One region of the Pseudomonas sp. D(2018) genome, then DNA from elsewhere that is predicted to be linked to it. Evidence: predicted binding sites of a transcription regulator. Region 1 holds the regulator's gene; each other region holds the start of a gene.
The links. The regulator sigma-54, encoded in region 1, starts transcription at its own class of promoters, with help from an activator protein. The targets are predictions, from matches to a motif close to ANTGGCATNNANNTTGCTNT.

Region 1 (5,426 bases):
CAGCTCGGGCTTCCAGTACGGATTGGGAAGGCAGCGCACGTCGAACACCAGGTCGGCATCCACAGGCATGCCACGCTTGAATCCAAAAGACTCGATCAGGAAGGCGGTGCCTGGCTCCGGCTGGTTCAGTAGTCGGAGCTTGATGCTGTCGCGCAGTTGGTAGAGGTTGAGGTGCGTGGTATCGATCTTCAGATCGGCGAGATCGGCAATGGGGGCCAGAAGTGCTTCTTCGTCCTGGATTGCTTCCGCCAGGGAACGGTTGTCGTTGGTCAGCGGATGGCGCCGGCGCGTTTCCGAAAAACGCTTGAGCAGGGTGGCATGCTCGGCATCGAGGTAGAGCACGTCGCATTTTATGTGGCGGCTGCGGGCTTCGACGAGCAGCTCGGGAAAGCGCTGTAACTGGCTGGGCAGGTTGCGTGCGTCGATGGAGACGGCAACTTGGGGTTCCAGTAGTTCGGTGTGCAGCAGTGCCCGTTCCGCCAACTCTGGGAGCAGTCCGGCGGGCAAGTTGTCGATGCAGTAGAAACCGTGATCCTCCAGTACATCGAGGGCGGTGCTCTTGCCCGACCCGGAGCGGCCGCTGACGATGATCAGGCGCATGGAGAAACCCTAGCGTTCGCTCTGCACGTCCACCACCACCTGGTAGAGGCTGGTGCTGTCGGGCGCCTGGCGCAAGCGTTCACGAACATCGCTGCGGTCGAGCATGCTGGCAATCTGACGGAGCAGTTCAAGGTGCTCATCGGTAGCGGCTTCCGGGACCAACAGGACCAACAGTAGGTCAACCGGGGCGCCGTCGATAGCGTCGAAATCGACTGGAGCGTCGAGCCGGAGCACCGCGCTGATGGGCGAGGTGCAGCCGGTGAGGCGACAGTGGGGAATGGCGATGCCGTTGCCAAAACCGGTGGAGCCGAGTTTCTCCCGGGCTACCAGGCTTTCGAAAATATCCTGGTTGTCGAGGTCGGGGAGATCGCGGGAAACCAGCTTGGCAATCTGTTCCAGTACACGCTTTTTGCTGCCGCCCGGCACGTTCACCAGGGAACGGCCGGGGGTCAGGATTTGCTCGAGTCGAATCATAGGAAGGGGAAGAGTGTCAGCGGGCCGTAGCGCCCTGCTGGCGATTCAACTGCTTTTCCTTGTGTTTGATCAGTTGGCGGTCAAGTTTATCGGTGAGCAGGTCTATGGCGGCGTACATGTCTTCATGTTCCGCATTGGCCACGACCTCCCCGCCGGCGATGTGCAAGGTGGCTTCGATCTTTTGCTTCAGTTTCTCGACCTCCATGATGACTTGCACATTAGTGATCTTGTCGAAGTGGCGCTCGAGCCGGCCAAGTTTCTCGCCGACATAATCGCGCAGGGCGTCGGTCACATCCAGTTGATGTCCACTGATGTTGACTTGCATACCGCTTTCTCCTTATTGCCCGTGTATAAGAGACAGGCTAACGGGCCTGCCACCGGAACACTTTGGCGTGGGTCAATTTCCGCGTCACATCAGTCGCTTCCGTTCGCTGGAAGGCGCTATCCCAAGGGATTCGCGATACTTGGCTACTGTGCGACGGGCCACTTGAATGCCCTGTGCCTCCAGTAAACCAGCGATCTTGCTGTCGCTCAACGGCTTTTTCGGATTTTCCGCTGCGACCAGTTTCTTGATGATGGCGCGGATCGCGGTAGACGAGCATTCGCCGCCTTCCGAGGTACTGACGTGGCTGGAGAAGAAGTACTTCAGCTCGTAGATTCCGCGGGGAGTGTGCATGTATTTCTGGGTAGTTACGCGCGAGATGGTGGACTCGTGCATGCCCACGGCTTCGGCGATGTCGTGCAGGACCAGGGGCTTCATCGCCTCATCGCCGTACTCCAGGAAGCCGCGCTGGTGCTCGACGATCTGGGTGGCGACCTTCATCAGGGTTTCGTTGCGACTCTGCAGGCTCTTGATGAACCAGCGCGCTTCCTGAAGCTGGTTGCGCATGAAGGTGTTGTCGGCGCTGGAGTCGGCGCGGCGAACGAAACCGGCGTACTGTGGGTTGACCCGCAGGCGCGGCACGGCTTCCTGGTTCAGCTCCACCAGCCAGCGTTCGTTGTGCTTGCGAACGATGACATCCGGTACCACGTACTCAGGCTCGCTGGCTTCGATCTGCGAACCGGGCCGCGGATTCAGGCACTGGATCAGTTCGATGATCTGGCGAAGTTCATCTTCCTTGACCTTCATGCGTCGCATCAGCTGGCTGTAGTCGCGGCTGCCGAGCAGGTCGAGGAGATCGCTGACCAGGCGCTGGGCTTCAGTCAGCCAGGGGGTTCCCGTAGGTAACTGGCGCAGCTGGAGGATCAGGCATTCACGCAGGTCGCGGGCGCCGACGCCGGCGGGCTCGAACTGCTGGATGCGGTGGAGGACGACTTCGACTTCATCCAGTTCGATGCCGAGTTCGGGGTCGAATGCCTCGACGACCTCGGCCAGTGACTCTTCGAGGTAACCATCGTTGTTGATGCAGTCGATCAGGGTGACCGCGATCAAGCGGTCGGTATCGGACATGGGCGCCAGGTTGAGCTGCCAGAGCAGATGGCTCTGCAGGCTCTCGCCAACCGAAGTGCGCGAGGTGAAATCCCACTCGTCGTCATCGTTGCTCGGCAGGCTGCTGGCACTCGTCTGGTAGACGTCCTCCCACGCGGTGTCGACCGGGAGTTCGCTGGGGATGCGTTCGTGCCATTCGCCGTCTTCCATGGCTTCGGCATTGGTCTCGACGCTGGACTCTTGAAAGCTGGTCTCCTGATTGCCGGAGTTGGGCAACTGGTCGCCTTCGGCCATCGGGTCGGAGGTGTCGAAGTCGTCGCCATCCTCCTGCCGTTCGAGCATCGGGTTGGACTCCAGCGCTTCCTGGATCTCCTGCTGGAGATCCAGGGTGGAGAGTTGGAGTAGGCGGATGGCCTGTTGCAGCTGCGGGGTCATCGTCAGCTGCTGGCCCATCTTTAGGACTAGCGATGGTTTCATGGCAGAGGGCTTAGCACCTTATTCGCCGGCGCTTGCGCGCCATCCACTACAGGGCGCCGTAGCGCCACCAGGAAGCAAATTATATGCCTGACCTTGAAGGATTTTCCTAGCTTACGCAACCGGTCTTGTAGGCAAGGCCGCGGGACGCTACAGGCGGAACTCGTGGCCCAGATAGACTTCCTTCACCAACTGGTTGGCCAGGATTGCTTCCGCATCCCCCTCGGCGATCAGTTGTCCGTCACTGACAATGTAGGCCGTCTCGCAAATATCGAGCGTCTCGCGGACATTGTGGTCGGTGATGAGTACGCCGATCCCTTTGGCCTTGAGGTGATGGATGATCTGTTTGATGTCGCCCACGGAAATCGGGTCCACACCGGCGAAGGGCTCGTCCAATAGTATGAACTTGGGGGCAGTCGCCAGTGCGCGGGCGATTTCCACGCGGCGACGTTCGCCACCTGAAAGGCTCATGCCGAGGCTATCGCGGATATGGCTGATATGAAATTCCTGCAGCAGGCTCTCCAGCTCCTTGCGGCGTGCGGCGCGGTCGAGTTCCTTGCGGGTCTCGAGAATCGCCATGATGTTATCCGCCACGCTGAGCTTGCGGAAGATCGAGGCTTCCTGCGGCAGATAGCCGATACCGGCGCGAGCGCGGCCATGCATGGGCTGGTGGGTGACGTCCTGCTGGTCGATCAGGACGCGCCCTTGGTCGGCCTTGACCAGGCCGACGATCATATAGAAGCAGGTAGTCTTGCCCGCGCCGTTGGGGCCGAGGAGGCCGACGATCTGACCGCTGTCGATTGACAGGCTGACATCGCGGACCACCTGACGGCTCTTGTAGCTCTTGGCCAGATGCTGGGCTTTGAGAGTCGCCATTACTGTGCTTTCTGCTCTTTCTTCTTCGGCTGGATGACCATGTCGATCCGCGGGCGCGGCGTGGTCACGTTGCTGCCGGTGGCGCGGCCTGCGTTGACGATCTGGCGTTGGGTGTCATAGACGATCTTCTCGCCTTCGAAGGTGTTGCCTTCCTGAATCACCTTGGCCTGGTCGAGCAGGATGATGCGCTCGTTGGCGGCGAAGTATTGAATGGTCAGGCCGTAGGCCTTGACTATTTCCTTGTCGACGGCGGGCTTCTGTTCGTAGTACGCGGGTTTGCCCACCGAGGTGAACACCTCGACGTCGCCGTTGGAGTCTTGGGTAATGGTGACGGTGTCGCCGGTGATCTTCAGGGTGCCCTGGGTAATCACCACGTTGCCGCGGTAGACCGCGACGCCCTGCTTGTCATCAAGCTCGGCGCTGTCGGCCTGGACGCGAATCGGTTGTTCGCGGTCCGTAGGCAGTGCCCAGGCGGCAGCACTTCCGAGTGCGGTGCCCAGGCTGAGCAACAGGGGGAGGGTATTAACGAACCTCATGCTGGCCTCTTACGTTGGACTGCAGGATCATCCTGCTGTCATTCAAGTACGCTTTCATTCCTTGTGCCGTGGTCACCCCATTGGCCGCCTCGATTCTAACGGCTTGCTGGGTCTGCGCATATTCCTCGTCGGGGAATACGGTCAGCCGGCTGGTGGTCAGGAGGGTCGGACGGCCCTTGGCGTCGGTGCGGGCCACTCGGACCTTATCGATCAATTCAACTTGCTTGCCTTCGGGGCCCACTTCGCCACGCTCGCTCTGCACGTGCCAGGGAAAAGCCGTGCCGCGATGAAGGAGCAGGTCGGGACTGGTCAGCAGTGTGACATCAGTGGCCTTGATATGTTCGAGGTGTGTAGCCGTCAGCTCGTAGTGAATCTTTCCGTCTTCCTGGAACTGGGTGCTCTTGCCATTTTCCACATAGAAGTCGATGGCGTTTTCACTGCCCGCTGCCGGAGACCGGTCCATGAAGCTTTCAGGGCTGATGTTCCAGTAGCCGAGGGCGACGAGCAGTGCTGCGATGGGAATCAAGACCAGCGCCAGTCGGATATTCTTGGACATGTCAGGCCTCAGAGATAGGCGGCTTGAGCCGCTTCCAGGTTGCCCTGGGCGCGCAGGATGAGTTCGCAGAACTCACGGGCCGCCCCCTCGCCGCCACGTGCCTGCGTGACGCCATGGGCGTGCTGCCTCACGAAGGCGTCCGCATTGGCCACGGCCATGCCTAGACCGACTCGACGGATTACGGGAAGGTCTGGCAGGTCATCGCCTAGGTAGGCGACCTGATCGTGGGTCAGATCGAGTTCCGCGAGCAGGCCATCCAGCACAACCAGCTTGTCCTCGCGTCCCTGGAACAGGTGCTGGATGCCGAGGTTCTGCGCGCGGCGTTCGACGACTTCGGATTGGCGGCCGCTGATGATGGCTGTGCGCACTCCCGTGTTCATCAGCATCTTGATGCCTTGGCCGTCCAAGGTGTTGAAGGTCTTGAATTCGCCGCCTCCGGGGAGGAAGTAGAGGCGGCCGTCGGTTAGTACGCCATCCACGT
Region 2 (5,426 bases), on a different contig from region 1:
CGTTGGGGGCTGCTCAGGGAAGACCCGGACTATCTCGGTGTGGCCCGTCGAATCCACCAGCTCGCGCTCTACCGGGAAGCCGCCGACGCGCTGGGCATCGACGTACCGGTGCGACCCATGCGCAGCGCCAGACTGTTCGACGGCCATATCTGGGATGGCAGCGATCCGGCCGGTTATGCCCGCAGCTTCGCCATCCACGCCCGCAGCTCCAGGGCTGCCGCCCCTTCCCCATGACACGTGGAGATGACCGCAGCATGCTTCGCATCCTCCTGATCAATGACACGCCGAAGAAGGTCGGCCGCCTGCGCCAGGCCCTCGTCGAGTCGGGCTTCGACGTCATCGACGAGACCGGATTGACCATCGACCTGCCCGAGCGCATCGAGGCGACGCGCCCCGATGTCGTGCTGATCGACACCGAATCCGCCGGCCGCGACATGATGGAACAAGTGGTGATGGTCAGCCGCGACCGGCCCCGCCCGATCGTCATGTTCACCGACGATCACGACCCCGGCCTGATGCGCCAGGCGATCCAGGCCGGGGTCAGTGCCTACGTGGTCGAAGGCATCCTCGCCGAGCGCCTGCGACCGATCGTGGACGTGGCGATGGCCCGATTCGAGGCCGACCAAGCCCTGCGCGCCCAGTTGCTCGAGCGTGACAGCCAGTTGGCTGAACGCAAGCGGGTCGAACTCGCCAAGGGACTACTGATGAAGATGAAGGCCTGCAGCGAGGACGACGCGTACACCCTGATGCGGCGCCAGGCCATGAGCCGGCAGCAGAAGCTGATCCAGGTCGCCGAGCAGATCATCGCCACTCATGAAATGCTGGGGGTCTGACGACGCAACGCCGCTTGCCCCTGCGTCGAGCCAGCGTCCCACCACCGGGACGCTGGCTTACCCCCTCCGTCTTGCCTATCACCCCCTGCCGAACCATTGCAGCAACCCGCCCCGGCGACCCGATACCGTTCAGTGCCCCGTCGCCGCGCACCCATATGGCCCACGGGCTCAAGCCCGGTCGCCTCTCGCCACATCTGATTGATGCTCAGCAAGCTGCTGATTCGGCTAGCTTTTCGCTGCTTTCTGCAGCGTTGAGCAGCCCTCTGGCGCGGCACGGAAAAATACTGGCAAGGCCTTTGCAAATCCTTCTGCAGATTCCTGCGTAGCGCGCCAACGGCGGTGGGCCGCGGATCACGGACAACGGCGTCCGTCAGAGCTCCTTCCCCTATCGGGAGCTCTGGCGTACGCCGTTTTTGTTTTGCCCTCCAATCAGGACAACACCATGAGCGAACGTGATTCCAAAGAGCCGGTGAACAACAGCCGTCGCAACTTCCTCAAGCAGTCCATCGCCATCGCCAGCACCGTCGGAGGTGTGGCCGCCCTCGGGCTTTCCGCGCCCGACCTCCTGCGCAGCGCCGCCTGGGCTGCCGGCTCGGATGCCCCCGAGAAGGCCGCACTGAAGGTCGGCTTCATTCCGCTGACCGACTGCGCCTCGGTGGTCGTAGCCGCCACCCAGGGGTTCGCCGCCAAGTACGGCCTGTCCATCACCCCCAGCAAGGAAGCCTCCTGGGCCGGTGTGCGCGACAAGCTGAACACTGGTGAGCTGGATGCGTCCCACGTGCTCTACGGCATGATGTACGGCTCCCAGCTCGGCGTCGCCGGACCGCAAAAGAACATGGCGGTGCTCATGGGCCTCAACCAGAACGGCCAGGGCATCACCCTTTCCCGCCAACTGAAGGAAGCGGGCGTGACCAACGGCGAGCAACTCGCCGCGCATATCCGCAAAGGCGGTAACCCGCTGACCTTCGCCCAGACCTTCCCCACCGGCACCCACGCCATGTGGCTCTATTACTGGCTGGCGAACTACGGCATCAACCCGATGACCGACGTCAAGACCATCACCGTGCCGCCGCCGCAAATGGTCGCCAACATGCGTGTCGGCAACATGGACGGCTTCTGCGTTGGTGAGCCCTGGGGCGCGCGGGCCATCTCCGACAAGATCGGCTTCACCGCCGCCACCACCCAGCAGATCTGGGCGGACCACCCGGAGAAAGTCCTGGGATGCTCGCGTGAGTTCGTCGAACAGAACCCCAACACCGCACGGGCGCTGGTGATGGCCCTGCTCGATGCCAGCCGCTTCATCGAAGCCAGCACGGAAAACAAGAAAGCCACCGCCAAGCTGATTTCCGGCAAGGCCTACGTGAACGCCCCGGTGGACGTGATCGAACAGCGCTTCCTCGGCCATTACGAAGACGGCCTGGGCAACCAATGGGACGACCCGCACGCCATGGCCTTCTGCAAGGAATGCCAGGTGAACTTTCCGTACCTCTCCGACGGCATGTGGTTCATGACCCAGTTCCGCCGCTGGGGCCTGATCAAGGAGGACCCCGACTACGCCGCCGTCGCTGCCCAGGTCAACCAGACCCGGCTGTTCAGCGAAGCGGCCGGCGCCCTCGGCCTGCCGGTGCCGGCCACCCAGATGCGCAGCAACACGCTGATTGACGGCAAGGTGTGGGATGGCTCGAACCCGGCCGCCTACGCCCAGTCCTTTGCCATCAAAGTCTGACTCGGGAGGCCACCATGAATGCACCCCTGAACACCCCGTTGCCAGCGGCCACCAAGGTCGCTCCCAGCGACGCCCCGCGCCCGGCCCGACCCGGCGCGGAGGTCTTGCGCAACCTCGCGCGCACGCTGGTCCCACCGCTGCTTGGCCTGCTTTTGTTCATCGGCCTCTGGGCCCTGGTCGCCGCCCGCAGCGAAGGGCTGCCGGGACCGCTGTCGACCTGGCATTCGGCGCTGGAACTGTTCGCCGATCCCTTCTACGACAACGGCCCCAACGACATGGGCATCGGCTGGAACATCCTGCACTCGCTGGGCCGGGTCGGCCTGGGCTTTGGCATGGCCGCGCTGGTGGGCATTCCACTGGGCTTCGCCATCGGCCGCTTTGCCTTCCTGGCCGGCATGCTCTCGCCCATCATCAGCCTGCTGCGACCGGTTTCCCCGCTGGCCTGGCTGCCCATTGGCCTGCTGGTATTCGAAGCCGCCGGCCCGGCATCGATCTGGGTGATCTTTATCAGCTCCATCTGGCCGATCATCCTCAATACCGCCGCGGGCGTCGCCAGCGTGCCGCAGGACTACCTCAACGTGGCGAGGGTCCTGAAACTCTCCGAGTTCAAGGTGCTCACCCGCATCCTCTTCCCCGCCGTGCTGCCACACCTGATGACCGGCATCCGCCTGGCCATCGGCGTCGCCTGGCTGGTGATAGTGGCGGCGGAAATGCTCACCGGTGGCACCGGCCTGGGCTTCTGGGTGTGGGACGAATGGAACAACCTGAACGTCGAGCACATCCTCATCGCCATCATCATCGTCGGTCTGGTGGGGTTGGCCCTGGAACAGAGCCTGCTATGGCTGGCCAAGCGCTTCGACTACGCCAACTGACCCGGAGAGAGACCATGGACAAGTTCGTCGAGCTGACCGGTGTCAGCAAGCATTTCGATACCCGCAAGGGCCGCTTCCAGGCCCTCAGCAACGTCAACCTCTGCATCGCCCGCGGCGAGTTCGTCTCGCTGATCGGCCACTCCGGCTGTGGCAAGTCCACGGTGCTCAACCTCATCGCCGGCCTGCTGGACGCCAGCGAAGGCGGGCTGATCTGCAACGGGCGGGAAATCGACGGCCCCGGACCGGAACGTGGCGTGGTTTTCCAGAACCACAGCCTGCTGCCCTGGATGACCTGTTTCGGCAACGTTTACCTGGCGGTGGAGCGGGTCTTCGGCAATCGCGAAGGCAAGGCCCGGCTCAAGGAGCGCACGGCGGCGGCGTTGCAGATGGTCGGCCTGGAGCATGCGGCGCACAAGCACCCCAACGAGATATCCGGCGGCATGAAGCAGCGCGTGGGTATCGCCCGTGCCCTGGCGATGGAGCCCAAGGTGCTGCTGATGGACGAGCCCTTCGGCGCACTGGACGCCCTCACCCGCGCCCACCTGCAGGACGAACTGCTACGGATCGTCGGCGAAACGCGCAGCACGGTGGTGATGGTCACCCATGACGTGGACGAGGCCGTGCTACTTTCCGACCGCATCGTGATGATGACCAACGGGCCGGCTGCCACCATAGGCGACATCGTCGAGGTCGGACTGCCGCGCCCGCGCGACCGCCTGACCCTGGCCAACGATGCCCACTACCACGCGTACCGCACCGCTGTACTGGAGTTCCTCTACCAACGCCAGCAGCGCCCCGCCGCCTAGGCATCCGCCCCAAGAGACCCGCCCGGCCTCGCGCCGGGCTTTTTGTTTCTCTCTGCCCCGCAGAGGCAACACTGTTTTCCAGCCGGTAGCCCGGATGAAATCCGGGGAAAGTTCAACCGGCACTCACGGCATTCATCCGGGCTGCGACGTGCCCGCCTGCTACGAAGGTTGGCCACGCCCCTTTCGCCTTTCCGCCGGCTCACATGCCCCATGCAGGGGCTCCTGTGGCGTGCCTCGCACCCGTCCAATGCAACCTGGCCCACGAATGTCCAGGGCGTAATCGCGAAATGTTCTTTACGCTGAATAAATTCCTTTTAAATCAGCCTCTTGAACAAGCTGGCACAGAGCCTGCTATGACCTCCCCCGGTCAGCACAACGGCGTGTCTGCCACTTAACCGACAACGACGTCGCGGTCACCCCTCCACTTCCGGAGCTGGGGTGCCGCGGCGTTTTTTTTTGCGCTTTCCAGACTTAGGAAGACCGCTATGCACATGCTGAAGCCCGCCCTGTTGTCGCTGGCCGTTGCCGGCACCAGTCACGCCGCCCTGGCCGCCGAGGATCTGGGCAACCTGTTCACCCAGGGCAAGCCCATCCTCGATGCCCGCTACCGCTACGAGAACGTCGAGCAGGACAACAACCTGCGTAACGCCAATGCCCAGACCCTGCGCACCCGCGTGGGCTTCCAGAGCGGCAAGTGGTACGGCCTCTCCGGCCTGGTGGAAGTGGACAACGTCAGCCGCCTGGGCGATGCCGCCTACAACAGTAGTCGCAACGGCCAGACCGACTACGCCATGGTGGTCGATCCGGACGGCAGTGAAGTCAACCAGGCCCTGCTGCGCTACGACCAGGCGTTCGGTAGCGCCGTGCTAGGCCGACAGCGCATCAACCTGGACAACCAGCGCTTCGTCGGCGGCGTCGCCTGGCGCCAGAACGAGCAGACCTACGATGCGGCCCTCGGCCAACTCAAGCCTCTCGAAGGCCTGACCCTGACCTATGCCTATCTCGACAACATCAACAGCATTTTCGGCCCGGACAACGGCCGCTTCGACAACCGCACCAACCCGGCCAACATCGAAGGCCACAGCCACCTGTTCAATGCCCAGTACCTGGTCATGCCCGAACTCACGGTGACCGCCTACAGCTACCTGCTCGGCCTGGACAACATCGCCGTCACCGCCAGCGCTCCCTT
Region 3 (5,426 bases), on a different contig from region 1:
CGACTACCTGGGTGTTGGACTTGATGCGGCCACGGGCAATGCGGCCGATGCCGATCACGCCGAGGAAGCTGTTGTAGTCCAGCTGGGAAATCTGCATCTGGAATGGGCCGTCGACGTCTACGTCCGGTACCGGCACGTGGTCGATGATGGCCTGGAACAGGGCGTCCATGTTGTCGTCCATCTTCTCGTGGTCCATGCCGGCGATGCCGTTCAGGGCACTGGCGTAGACGATCGGGAAGTCCAGCTGCTCGTCGGTGGCGCCGAGGTTATCGAACAGGTCGAAGATCTGGTCAATGACCCAGTCAGGACGCGCGCCCGGACGGTCGATCTTGTTCACCACCACGATCGGACGCAGGCCGGCCTTGAACGCCTTCTGGGTCACGAAGCGGGTCTGCGGCATGGGGCCGTCCTGGGCGTCGACCACCAGCAGTACGGAGTCGACCATGGACATCACGCGCTCAACCTCACCGCCGAAGTCGGCGTGGCCGGGGGTGTCAACGATGTTGATGTTGTAGCCGTTCCACTTGATGGCGGTGTTCTTCGCCAGGATGGTAATGCCGCGCTCTTTTTCCTGGTCGTTGGAGTCCATCACGCGCTCGCTTTCCGCTTCTTTGCGGTCGAGGGTGCCGGACAGCTTCAGGAGCTTGTCCACCAGGGTGGTCTTGCCATGGTCGACGTGGGCGATGATGGCGATGTTGCGGAGTTTTTCGATCACGTTTGTATCTCGATCAGTGGATTCGGTGTGCCGCGAAGTCTAAGCGGCTGATATGAACTAACGGCGTATCAGGCGGCCCGATGGTCGGGAGGGCGATGGCGGATGCTGCCGCCAAACAGCCCGGGCTGTTTAGGCCGGGCGATAAACGCGCACATTGGCGTGTCCCTCGCTGAGCAGGTGATGGGCATGCAGACGACTCATCACACCCTTGTCGCAATACAGGAGGTACTGGCGGTTGGCGTCCAGTTCCTTGAAGCGGTTGTTGATCGCATAGAACGGCAGGGGCTGCACTTCGATGCCAGGCAGCTCCAGCGGATCGTCTTCCTGGGCATCGGGGTGGCGGATGTCGAGGACGATCTGCCCTGGCAGCGCTTCACGCACTTCTTCCACGGCCACGTCCTGGCCAAGCTCGTCGATCACCCGGTCGATGGGCACCAGGCGCGCACGTTCCAGGGCGCGCTCGAGGATGGCCATGTCGAACTGCGCTTCTTCGTATTCGATACGGCTGGCCTTGGCCTTGGTCGTCGGGTTCACCGAAATCACGCCGCAGTATTCGGGCATGTGCTTGGCGAACTCGGCGGTGCCGATGCGGTTGGCGGTGTCGATGATGTCCTGCTTGTGGCTGGCGATCAGCGGGCGCAGCACCAGCATGTCGGTGGCCGAGTCGATCACCGAGAGGTTCGGCAGGGTCTGGCTGGATACCTGGGAAATGGCTTCACCGGTGACCAGCGCGTCCAGGGTCAGCTTGCGCGCCATGTGGGTGGACGCGCGCAGCATCATGCGCTTGAGCACGACGCCCATCTGGCTGTTGTCGACCTTGCTGAGGATTTCGCCGACCACTTCCTCGAAGGGCACGCTGATGAACAGCACGCGCTGGGAACGGCCGAATTTTTCCCACAGGTAGTGGGCCACTTCCATCACGCCCAGTTCGTGGGCACGGCCGCCGAGGTTGAAGAAGCAGAAGTGGGTCATCAGGCCGCGGCGCATCATCTGGTACGCGGCGACAGTGGAGTCGAAACCGCCGGACATCAGCACCAGGGTCTGCTCCAGCGAGCCCAGCGGGTAGCCGCCGATGCCGTCGTGCTGGTGGTGGATGACGAACAGGCGCTGGTCGCGCACTTCCATCCGCACTTCCACTTCCGGGTTCTTCAGGGAGATGCCGGCCGCGTTGCACTCCTGGCGCAGGCGGCTGCCGACGTGGCGCTCCAGCTCCATGGAAGTGAACTCATGCTTGCCCGCACGCTTGCAGCGCACGGCGAAGATCTTGCCGGGAATCAGGTCGGCGTAGTGCAGCTTGCACTTCTCCAGCACATCGTCGAAGTCGCCCAGCGGGTACTCGTGCACTTCAAGGAAGTGGGTGATGCCGGGGACGCACGTCAGCCGCTCGATCATTTCGCGCAGGAGCTTCGGCTCGGTCTGGCGAGTCTGGACTTCAAGGTTGTCCCAAACGCCGGTCACCTCGAGCTCCGGGTCCAGGTCTTTCAGGACCGCGCGGATGTTCTTCGAGAGCTGGCGGATGAAATGCTTGCGCACCGGCCGGCTCTTGATGGTGATTTCCGGGAAGACTTTGACGATGAGTTTCATGAAAAACAGCGCGAGGGCAGCGGCCGAAAAAGAGGGGCGCGGATTATAGCGGAAATTGTTCAAGCTTTGACCAAAATCATTCAGCAAAGCTCGCAACGCACCAAAATGGACCACGCGCACCATGGCAGGCACAAAAACAGTGCGCAAAACTGTGCACAATCGGAGCGAAGCCCCCGCCAGCCGTGAGTTTTGGGGCCCTTGCCCATTCCAGGGCACTGGCACGCAATTTGCTCCCTTGTGAGGCAGGTCGCCCTGGCGGACTATCCCGCTCCGGCTTCACCCCGAATTTCTTGGGAGGCAAGGTTTCTGCCCCCGACCACCTGGAGGACAACATGTCGAAGTCGCTTCAACTGATTAAAGAACACGACGTGAAGTGGATTGATCTGCGCTTCACCGATACCAAAGGCAAGCAGCAGCACGTGACCATGCCGGCCCGTGACGCCGATGACGAATTCTTCGAGCACGGCAAGATGTTCGACGGTTCCTCCATCGAAGGTTGGAAAGGCATCGAAGCTTCCGACATGATCCTGCTGCCGGACGACGCCACCGCCGTCCTGGACCCCTTCACCGAAGAGCCGACCCTGATCCTGGTCTGCGACATCATCGAGCCGAGCACCATGCAAGGCTACGACCGCGACCCGCGCGCCATCGCCCGCCGCGCCGAGGAGTTCCTCAAGACCACCGGTATCGGTGACACCGTATTCGTAGGCCCGGAGCCGGAGTTCTTCATCTTCGACGAAGTGAAGTTCAAGTCCGACATCTCCGGTTCCATGTTCAAGATCTTCTCCGAGCAGGCTTCCTGGAACACCGATGCTGACATCGAGGGCGGCAACAAAGGCCACCGTCCGGGCGTCAAAGGCGGCTACTTCCCGGTACCGCCGGTCGACCACGACCACGAAATCCGCACCGCCATGTGCAACGCCCTGGAAGAAATGGGCCTGGTGGTAGAAGTTCACCACCACGAAGTGGCGACTGCCGGCCAGAACGAAATCGGTGTGAAGTTCAACACCCTGGTTGCCAAGGCTGACGAAGTTCAGACCCTGAAGTACTGCGTGCACAACGTGGCTGACGCTTACGGCAAGACCGTGACCTTCATGCCGAAGCCGCTGTACGGCGACAACGGTTCGGGCATGCACGTTCACATGTCCATCTCCAAAGATGGCAAGAACACCTTCGCTGGCGAAGGCTATGCCGGCCTGTCCGATACCGCCCTGTACTTCATCGGCGGCATCATCAAGCACGGTAAGGCCCTGAACGGCTTCACCAACCCGTCGACCAACTCCTACAAGCGTCTGGTCCCGGGCTTCGAAGCCCCGGTCATGCTGGCCTACTCCGCCCGCAACCGTTCCGCCTCGATCCGCATCCCGTACGTGAACAGCCCGAAAGCCCGCCGTATCGAAGCGCGCTTCCCGGACCCGGCTGCCAACCCCTACCTGTGCTTCGCAGCTCTGCTGATGGCCGGTCTGGACGGCATCCAGAACAAGATTCACCCCGGCGATGCCGCTGACAAGAACCTGTATGACCTGCCGCCGGAAGAGGCCAAGGAAATCCCGCAGGTTTGCGGCAGCCTGAAAGAGGCGCTGGAAGAACTGGACAAGGGCCGTGCGTTCCTGACCAAGGGCGGCGTGTTCAGCGACGACTTCATCGATGCCTACATCGAGCTGAAGAGCGAAGAAGAAATCAAGGTGCGCACCTTCGTGCACCCGCTGGAATACGACCTGTACTACAGCGTCTGATCCAGTTGTGACCGCGCAAGCGGCATGATTGAGAGGCCTCCTTCGGGAGGCCTTTTTTATTTGCGGTAGGTTGGCGTAGAGCGCAGCGAAACCCAACGATTGGCGGCGCGACCCGACGTACACGCGACCCGAAGGTCCGCTTTGTTGGGTTTCGTACCTCTACCCAACCTAAGCGCGCTCCGCTCAAACCCCTCTTTCCGCCAGGTCGCCCTGCTCTTCCGGCGGTTCGGCGCGCGACTGGCGCATCCGACTGAGCTGCACGTTCAGGCGCGGCATCGCCAGCTCCAGGCCCGCCTGGTCGAGGCGCCTGCGCAAGCGCAGGTTGAACGCCCGCTGCACTTCCCACTGCTTGATCGGGGCAGTCTTGAAACGGAAGCGCAGAATCGCCTGACCGTTATCGAAACTCTCCACCCCTTGAAGCTCCAGCGGCGACCAAAGACTGCGGTAGATCGCCGTATCGCTGCGCAACTCTTTCGCCACGTCCTGGACCAGCGCCACCGCATCGTCGATAGGCATGCTCGCCGGCACCGGCCAGCGGAACATGGCGTAGCCGAATTGCCGCGAGTAGTTCTTGATGCTCTTGATCTCACTGAACGGGATGGTATGCACCACCCCATCCAGGTCACGCAGGCGCACGGTGCGGATGGTCAGCCCCTCCACCGTACCCAGGTGGCCGCCAACATCCACGTAGTCATCGATGGACAGCGAGTCCTCGATGATGATGAACAGGCCGGTGATCAGGTCCGCCACCAGGGACTGCGCACCAAAACCGATCGCCAGACCAATCACACCGGCGCCAGCCAGCAGTGGCGTCACATTCATGCCCATGTTGGCCAGGGCAACGATCAAGGCAATGACCGCGATGGTGACAAACAGCACGTTGCGGATTAACGGCAGCATGGTCAGGGCACGGGTATTCGGCCGGTTCCTGCCACCCACACCGAGGCTGTGCTGCACGGCGGTGTCAGTGAGGATCCAGACAAGCCAGGCCACCAGCAACGTGGTGCCGAAGCTGACTATCTTCATGCTGATTTCCGCGCCATCTCCTTCGGCGTAGCGGATCAGCGACATGCCCCAGACCCGCAGCCCCACCTCGATGAAAAACAGCACCACGAACAGGTGCACCAGGGTGAGGCCGAACTTCTGCAACTGCTCGACGTAGGGAGCGCTGCGCCGGGGCCCGTCACCACTGCGCCCGGTGCGGCGGCTGAGCAGTCCTATCACCGTCATCGCCACCACAGCCAGCACGGCACAGACCAAGGCGCGGCGCAGGGCCACGCTGCTATCGGCGGCGGACACGAAGGTTGCGAACAGCGATGTGCCCACCAGCAACAGTACCGGCACGAACCACAGGGAACCCACCAACTCCACCAGTTCGTGCAGCCCCCGGC
Region 4 (5,426 bases), on a different contig from region 1:
TCAACTCCTACAAGCGCCTGGTGGTGGGGCGCTCGCTCTCCGGTGCGACCTGGGCGCCGGCCTTCATCGCCTTCGGTGCCAACAACCGCTCGGCCATGGTGCGCGTGCCCTACGGCCGCCTGGAATTCCGCCTGCCGGATGCCGGCTGCAACCCCTACCTGGTCACCGCCGCGATCATCGCCGCTGGCCTGGACGGCATCGACCGTCAGCTGGAGCCGGACACGATCTGCAACGAGAACCTCTACAACCTGAGCCTCGAAGAGATCGCCGCGCGCGGCATCAAGACCCTGCCGCAGTCGCTCAAGGAAGCCACCGACGCCCTGGAAGCCGACCCGCTGTTCCGCGAGGTGCTCGGCCCCGAAATCGTCGACGAATTCATCAAGCAGAAGCGCATGGAGTGGGTGGAGTACAGCCGCCATGTCTCCGACTGGGAGATCCAGCGCTACACCGAATTTTTCTGACAGCCCGTCGCCCATTTACCTGCCCCGAGGAGACACGCCATGTGCGGAATCGTAGGTCTTTACCTGAAGAAGCCCGAGCTGGAAGGCCAGCTCGGCAAACTGTTCGAACCCATGCTCGAAGCCATGACCGACCGCGGTCCGGACAGCGCCGGCTTCGCCATCTACGGTGATGAAGTGGCCGACGGCTGGGTCAAGCTGACCCTGCAGGCCATCGAGGCCGACTACGGCTGGAAGCACCTGATGGGATCGCTGGAAGGCCGCCTGGGCTGCTCGCTGGACTGGTTCCAGAACGCCAGCGCCGCGGTGCTCAAGGTCAACTGCGATGAAGAGCGCGTACGCGCCGCCCTCGCTGACCTCGCCCCCGACGTGCGCATCATGAGCGCCGGCCAGAGCATCGAGATCCTCAAGGGCATGGGCCTGCCGAAGGAAATTTCCGAGCGCTTCGGCCTCGCGAACATGAAGGGCAGCCACATCATCGGCCACACCCGCATGGCCACCGAAAGTGCGGTGACCATGGAAGGCAGCCACCCGTTCTCCACCGGCGCCGACCTTTGCCTGGTGCACAACGGCTCGCTGTCCAACCACTTCCGCCTGCGCCAGGAACTCAAGCGCCAGGGCATCACCTTCGAAACCGAGAACGACACCGAAGTGGCCGCCGGCTACCTGACCTGGTGCCTGCAGCAGGGCGACAGCCTGAAGGAAGCGCTGGACAAGTCCCTGGAAGACCTCGACGGCTTCTTCACCTTCGCCATCGGCACCCGCAATGGCTTCGCGGTGATCCGCGACCCGATCGCCTGCAAGCCGGCCATCCTCGCCGAGACCGACGACTACGTGGCCATGGCCTCGGAGTACCAGGCGCTGGCCAGTCTGCCGGGCATCGATAAAGCCAAAGTGTGGGAGCCGGAGCCGGCCACCATGTACATCTGGGAACGCGCCTGAGGAGCACGCACATGAAAACGATCGATCTTTCCAGCGCCTCGGTGCGTGAACTGAACCAGTCCCTGCATGGCGAAATGCAGGACCGCGAGTGGGTCGTCACCCACCCGGACGGCAAGCACAACCTGGCCGTGGGCGTGAACCAGGCCGTGAGCATCGATATCCAGGGCCACGCCGGCTACTACTGCGCGGGCATGAACCAGAAGGCCAGCGTCACCGTGCACGGCAACGTCGGCGTTGGCGTGGCGGAGAACATGATGTCCGGCTCGGTGCGGGTGAAGGGCAGTGCCTCCCAGGCCGCCGGCGCCACCGCCCACGGCGGGCTGCTGGTGATCGAGGGCGATGCCGGCGCGCGCTGCGGCATCTCCATGAAGGGCGTCGACATCGTGGTCGGCGGCAGCATCGGCCACATGAGCTGCTTCATGGCCCAGGCCGGGCGCCTGGTGGTCTGTGGCGATGCCGGCGATGCGCTGGGCGATTCGCTCTACGAAACCCGCATCTACGTGAAGGGCACGGTCAAGTCGCTGGGTTCGGACTGCATCGAGAAAGAGATGCGCGCCGAGCACCTGGAAGAACTGCAGGAACTGCTCAACCGCGCTGGCTTCGCCGAAGACCCGGCCAGCTTCAAGCGCTACGGCTCGGCTCGCCAGCTGTACAACTTCAAAGTCGATAACGCATCCGCGTACTGATCCGCAGCGAGGACAATTCCATGAGCGAAAAACACACTCCGGTGCTGCGCGAATCCGCCACCTTCGACCGTCTGACCATCCAGGAAATCCAGCGTGCCGCCGAAACCGGCATCTATGACATCCGTGGCGGCGGCACCAAGCGCAAGTTGCCGCACTTCGACGACCTGCTGCTGCTCGGTGCTTCCGTGTCGCGCTACCCGCTGGAAGGCTACCGCGAGAAGTGCGGCACCGACGTCGTGCTCGGCACCCGTTTCGCCAAGAAGCCGATCCACCTGAAAATCCCGGTGACCATCGCCGGCATGAGTTTCGGCGCGCTGTCGGCCAACGCCAAGGAAGCCCTCGGCCGTGGCGCCAGCATCGCCGGCACTAGCACCACCACCGGCGACGGCGGCATGACCCCGGAAGAGCGCGGCCAGTCGCAGCACCTGGTGTACCAGTACCTGCCGTCGCGCTACGGCATGAACCCCGACGACCTGCGCAAGGCCGACGCCATCGAGATTGTCCTCGGCCAGGGCGCCAAGCCGGGCGGCGGCGGGATGCTGCTGGGCATGAAGGTGACCGAGCGCGTCGCCGGCATGCGCACCCTGCCCATCGGCGTCGACCAGCGCAGCGCCTGCCGTCACCCGGACTGGACCGGCCCGGATGACCTGGCGATCAAGATTGCCGAGCTGCGCGAGATCACCGACTGGGAAAAACCCATCTACGTGAAGATCGGCGCCAGTCGCCCGTACTACGACGTCAAGCTGGCGGTGAAAGCCGGCGCCGACGTCATCGTCCTCGACGGCATGCAGGGCGGCACCGCGGCCACCCAGGAAGTGTTCATCGAGCACGTGGGTATCCCGATTCTCCCGGCCATCCCGCAGGCCGTGCAGGCCCTGCAGGAGATGGGCATGCACCGCAAGGTGCAGCTGATCGTCTCCGGCGGCATCCGCAACGGTGCCGACGTGGCCAAGGCCATGGCCCTGGGCGCTGATGCCGTGGCCATCGGCACCGCCGCCCTGGTCGCCCTGGGCGACAACCACCCGCGCCTGGATGACGAGCTGAAGAAAATCGGCTCCGCCGCCGGTTACTACGACGACTGGCAGAACGGCCGCGACCCGGCCGGCATCACCACCCAGGACCCGGAACTGTCCAAGCGCCTGGACCCGGTGGAAGCCGGCCGCCGCCTGGCCAACTACCTGCGCGTGCTGGTGCTGGAAGCCCAGACCATGGCGCGGGCGTGCGGTAAGTCCCACCTGCACAACCTCGACCCCGAAGACCTGGTGGCGTTGACCGTGGAAGCCGCCGCCATGGCCCGCGTGCCCCTGGCCGGCACCAGCTGGATTCCGGGCCAGGGCTACTGACTCCGGAGGCGTTGCAAGAATCCACCTCACCCCAGCCCTCTCCCTCCGGGAGAGGAGTTCGGCCGTAGGATGGGTAGAGCCTGCGAAACCCATCAATCCCGAGCGCCAACCGCATGGGTTTCGCTTCGCTCTACCCATCCTACAAACTGACTCCGAAGGCGGTTAACGAAGGCCGGCCTTTTTCTTTTTCGGTTGGCACCATCCTGGTGAACGCATTGCTTTATTGATTGGCAGGAAAATCAAATTCGCACCAAGAAAATGCGCCATGACTTGCCATCGATATCCACTGCCTCTCCAAGCCGCGAAATAAAGCGTTTCCCATTCAACGACTTAGTACAAATGTAAGCGCTTGCTGCGACCTTGGCAGGCCAATTGCTATGCCTGTAGGGAAACAAAGTTGCCCCACAGGAAGATAAAGGCGCAGTTCCGGCCTCCTTCCTCGGGGCGCGAAGCCGGGCCGCTCTTCCGACAGAGGTCCGGCCAATTTCCCCGTCGGTTGGAGGCAGCAGGCAATGATCCGGTTTTCACATGTGGGCCGCGGTATGTTCGGCCTTTCCCTTCTGTTGGGCAGTTTCGCCGCCAATGCGGAGGACGCAGCACCTGCGATCAACAGCGGCGACACGGCGTTCGTGGCGCTCTGCTCACTGGTGGTATTGCTGATGACGCTGCCCGGCCTGGCGCTGTTCTACGGCGGCATGGCGCGGACCAAGAACGTGCTGTCGATCCTCATGCAGGTGTTCTGCACCGCCTCGCTGATGTCGGTGCTGTTCGCCATCTACGGTTACAGCCTGACCTTCACCGACGGCGGCTCGCTGCAGGCGGTGATCGGCGGCCTGGACAAGCTGTTCATGAGTGGCATCACCAAGGATTCGGTGGTCGGCACCATTCCCGAGTACCTGTACTTCCTGTTCATGCTGCTGTTCGCCGCCATCACCCCGGCGATCATCGTCGGTGCCTTCGCCGAGCGCATGAAGTTCGCCGCGGTCCTGGTGTTCATGACGGTGTGGCTGACCATCAACTACATCCCCATGGCGCACATGGCCTGGGGCGGTGGCTGGGTGTTCAACCTGGGCGTGCAGGACTTCGCCGGCGGCAACGTGGTGCACCTGAACGTCGGCATCGCCGCCCTGGTGGGCGCCTGGTTGCTCGGCCGCCGGCGCGGTTTCGGCACCCAGACACTGGCCCCGCACAACATGACCATGACCCTTACCGGCGGCTCGCTGCTGTGGGTGGGCTGGCTGGGCTTCTGCGGCGGCTGCGCGCTGGCCGCCAACGGCTTCGCCATGCTGGTAATGGTTAACACCATGCTCGCCAGCTGCGCCGGTGCGCTGGGCTGGATGCTGGTGGAATGGCAACACCGTGGTCGTCCGAGCCTGTTCGGCGCGGTATCCGGTGCCATTGCCGGCCTGGTCGCCATCACCCCGGCCTGTGGATATGTCGGCCCCATGGGCGCCATCCTGCTCGGCCTGATCGCAGGACCGGTGTGCGTCTGGTCGGTGGACAAGCTCAAGCCGATGATCGGCCTGGACGATGCCTTCGACGTGTTCGGCGTGCATGGCGTGGCCGGCATCCTCGGCGGCCTGCTGACCCCGGTGTTCGCCCTCACCGCCATCGGCGGCCAGGGCTTCCCCGAAGGCCGTGATCTGGTGGACCAATTGCTGGTCAACGGCGGCGCCATCCTGTTCAGCATCCTCTTCTCGGCCGTGACCAGCCTGATCGCCTTCAAGGTGGCTTCGGCATTGTGCGGCGGGCTGCGCGTAGGCGAGGAGGCTGAGGTGGACGGGTTGGACCTCTCCGCCCACGGCGAAGTCGGCTACAAGTACTCGAGCTGAGGATCATGGCCATGAAACTCATTACCGCAATCATCAAACCCTTCCGCCTGGACGAGGTGCGCGAAGCGCTGACCGAGGCCGGCGTCAACGGCGTGACCGTCACCGAGGTCAAGGGCTACGGCCGGCAGAAAGGCCACTCGGAAGTCTACCGGGGGGCCGAGTACG

Region 2: FFS60_RS20545 (CmpA/NrtA family ABC transporter substrate-binding protein) is a predicted target of sigma-54. The motif match lies at 1,117-1,136, and genes of this name have one in related genera.
Region 3: glnA (glutamate--ammonia ligase) is a predicted target of sigma-54. The motif match lies at 2,514-2,533, and genes of this name have one in related genera.
Region 4: FFS60_RS13550 (ammonium transporter) is a predicted target of sigma-54. The motif match lies at 3,789-3,808, and genes of this name have one in related genera.

What each region holds. Positions count from the first base shown of each region.
Region 1 is NZ_SCOK01000002.1:310,508-315,933, forward strand. It holds gene rapZ (RNase adapter RapZ) at 1-600, opposite strand, end outside; gene ptsN (PTS IIA-like nitrogen regulatory protein PtsN) at 610-1,074, opposite strand; gene hpf (ribosome hibernation-promoting factor, HPF/YfiA family) at 1,091-1,399, opposite strand; gene FFS60_RS03160 (RNA polymerase factor sigma-54) at 1,484-2,980, opposite strand; gene lptB (LPS export ABC transporter ATP-binding protein) at 3,128-3,853, opposite strand; gene lptA (lipopolysaccharide transport periplasmic protein LptA) at 3,853-4,389, opposite strand; gene lptC (LPS export ABC transporter periplasmic protein LptC) at 4,376-4,945, opposite strand; gene FFS60_RS03180 (HAD family hydrolase) at 4,954-5,426, opposite strand, start outside.
Region 2 is NZ_SCOK01000037.1:6,552-11,977, forward strand. It holds gene FFS60_RS20535 (CmpA/NrtA family ABC transporter substrate-binding protein) at 1-234, shown strand, start outside; gene FFS60_RS20540 (ANTAR domain-containing response regulator) at 255-833, shown strand; gene FFS60_RS20545 (CmpA/NrtA family ABC transporter substrate-binding protein) at 1,276-2,559, shown strand; gene ntrB (nitrate ABC transporter permease) at 2,574-3,431, shown strand; gene FFS60_RS20555 (ABC transporter ATP-binding protein) at 3,446-4,237, shown strand; gene FFS60_RS20560 (alginate export family protein) at 4,723-5,426, shown strand, end outside.
Region 3 is NZ_SCOK01000005.1:76,726-82,151, forward strand. It holds gene typA (translational GTPase TypA) at 1-715, opposite strand, end outside; gene thiI (tRNA uracil 4-sulfurtransferase ThiI) at 845-2,299, opposite strand; gene glnA (glutamate--ammonia ligase) at 2,632-4,035, shown strand; gene FFS60_RS05725 (mechanosensitive ion channel domain-containing protein) at 4,219-5,426, opposite strand, start outside.
Region 4 is NZ_SCOK01000017.1:100,589-106,014, forward strand. It holds gene glnT (type III glutamate--ammonia ligase) at 1-461, shown strand, start outside; gene FFS60_RS13535 (glutamine amidotransferase family protein) at 501-1,400, shown strand; gene FFS60_RS13540 (protein glxC) at 1,412-2,086, shown strand; gene FFS60_RS13545 (FMN-binding glutamate synthase family protein) at 2,107-3,429, shown strand; gene FFS60_RS13550 (ammonium transporter) at 3,942-5,261, shown strand; gene FFS60_RS13555 (P-II family nitrogen regulator) at 5,273-5,426, shown strand, end outside.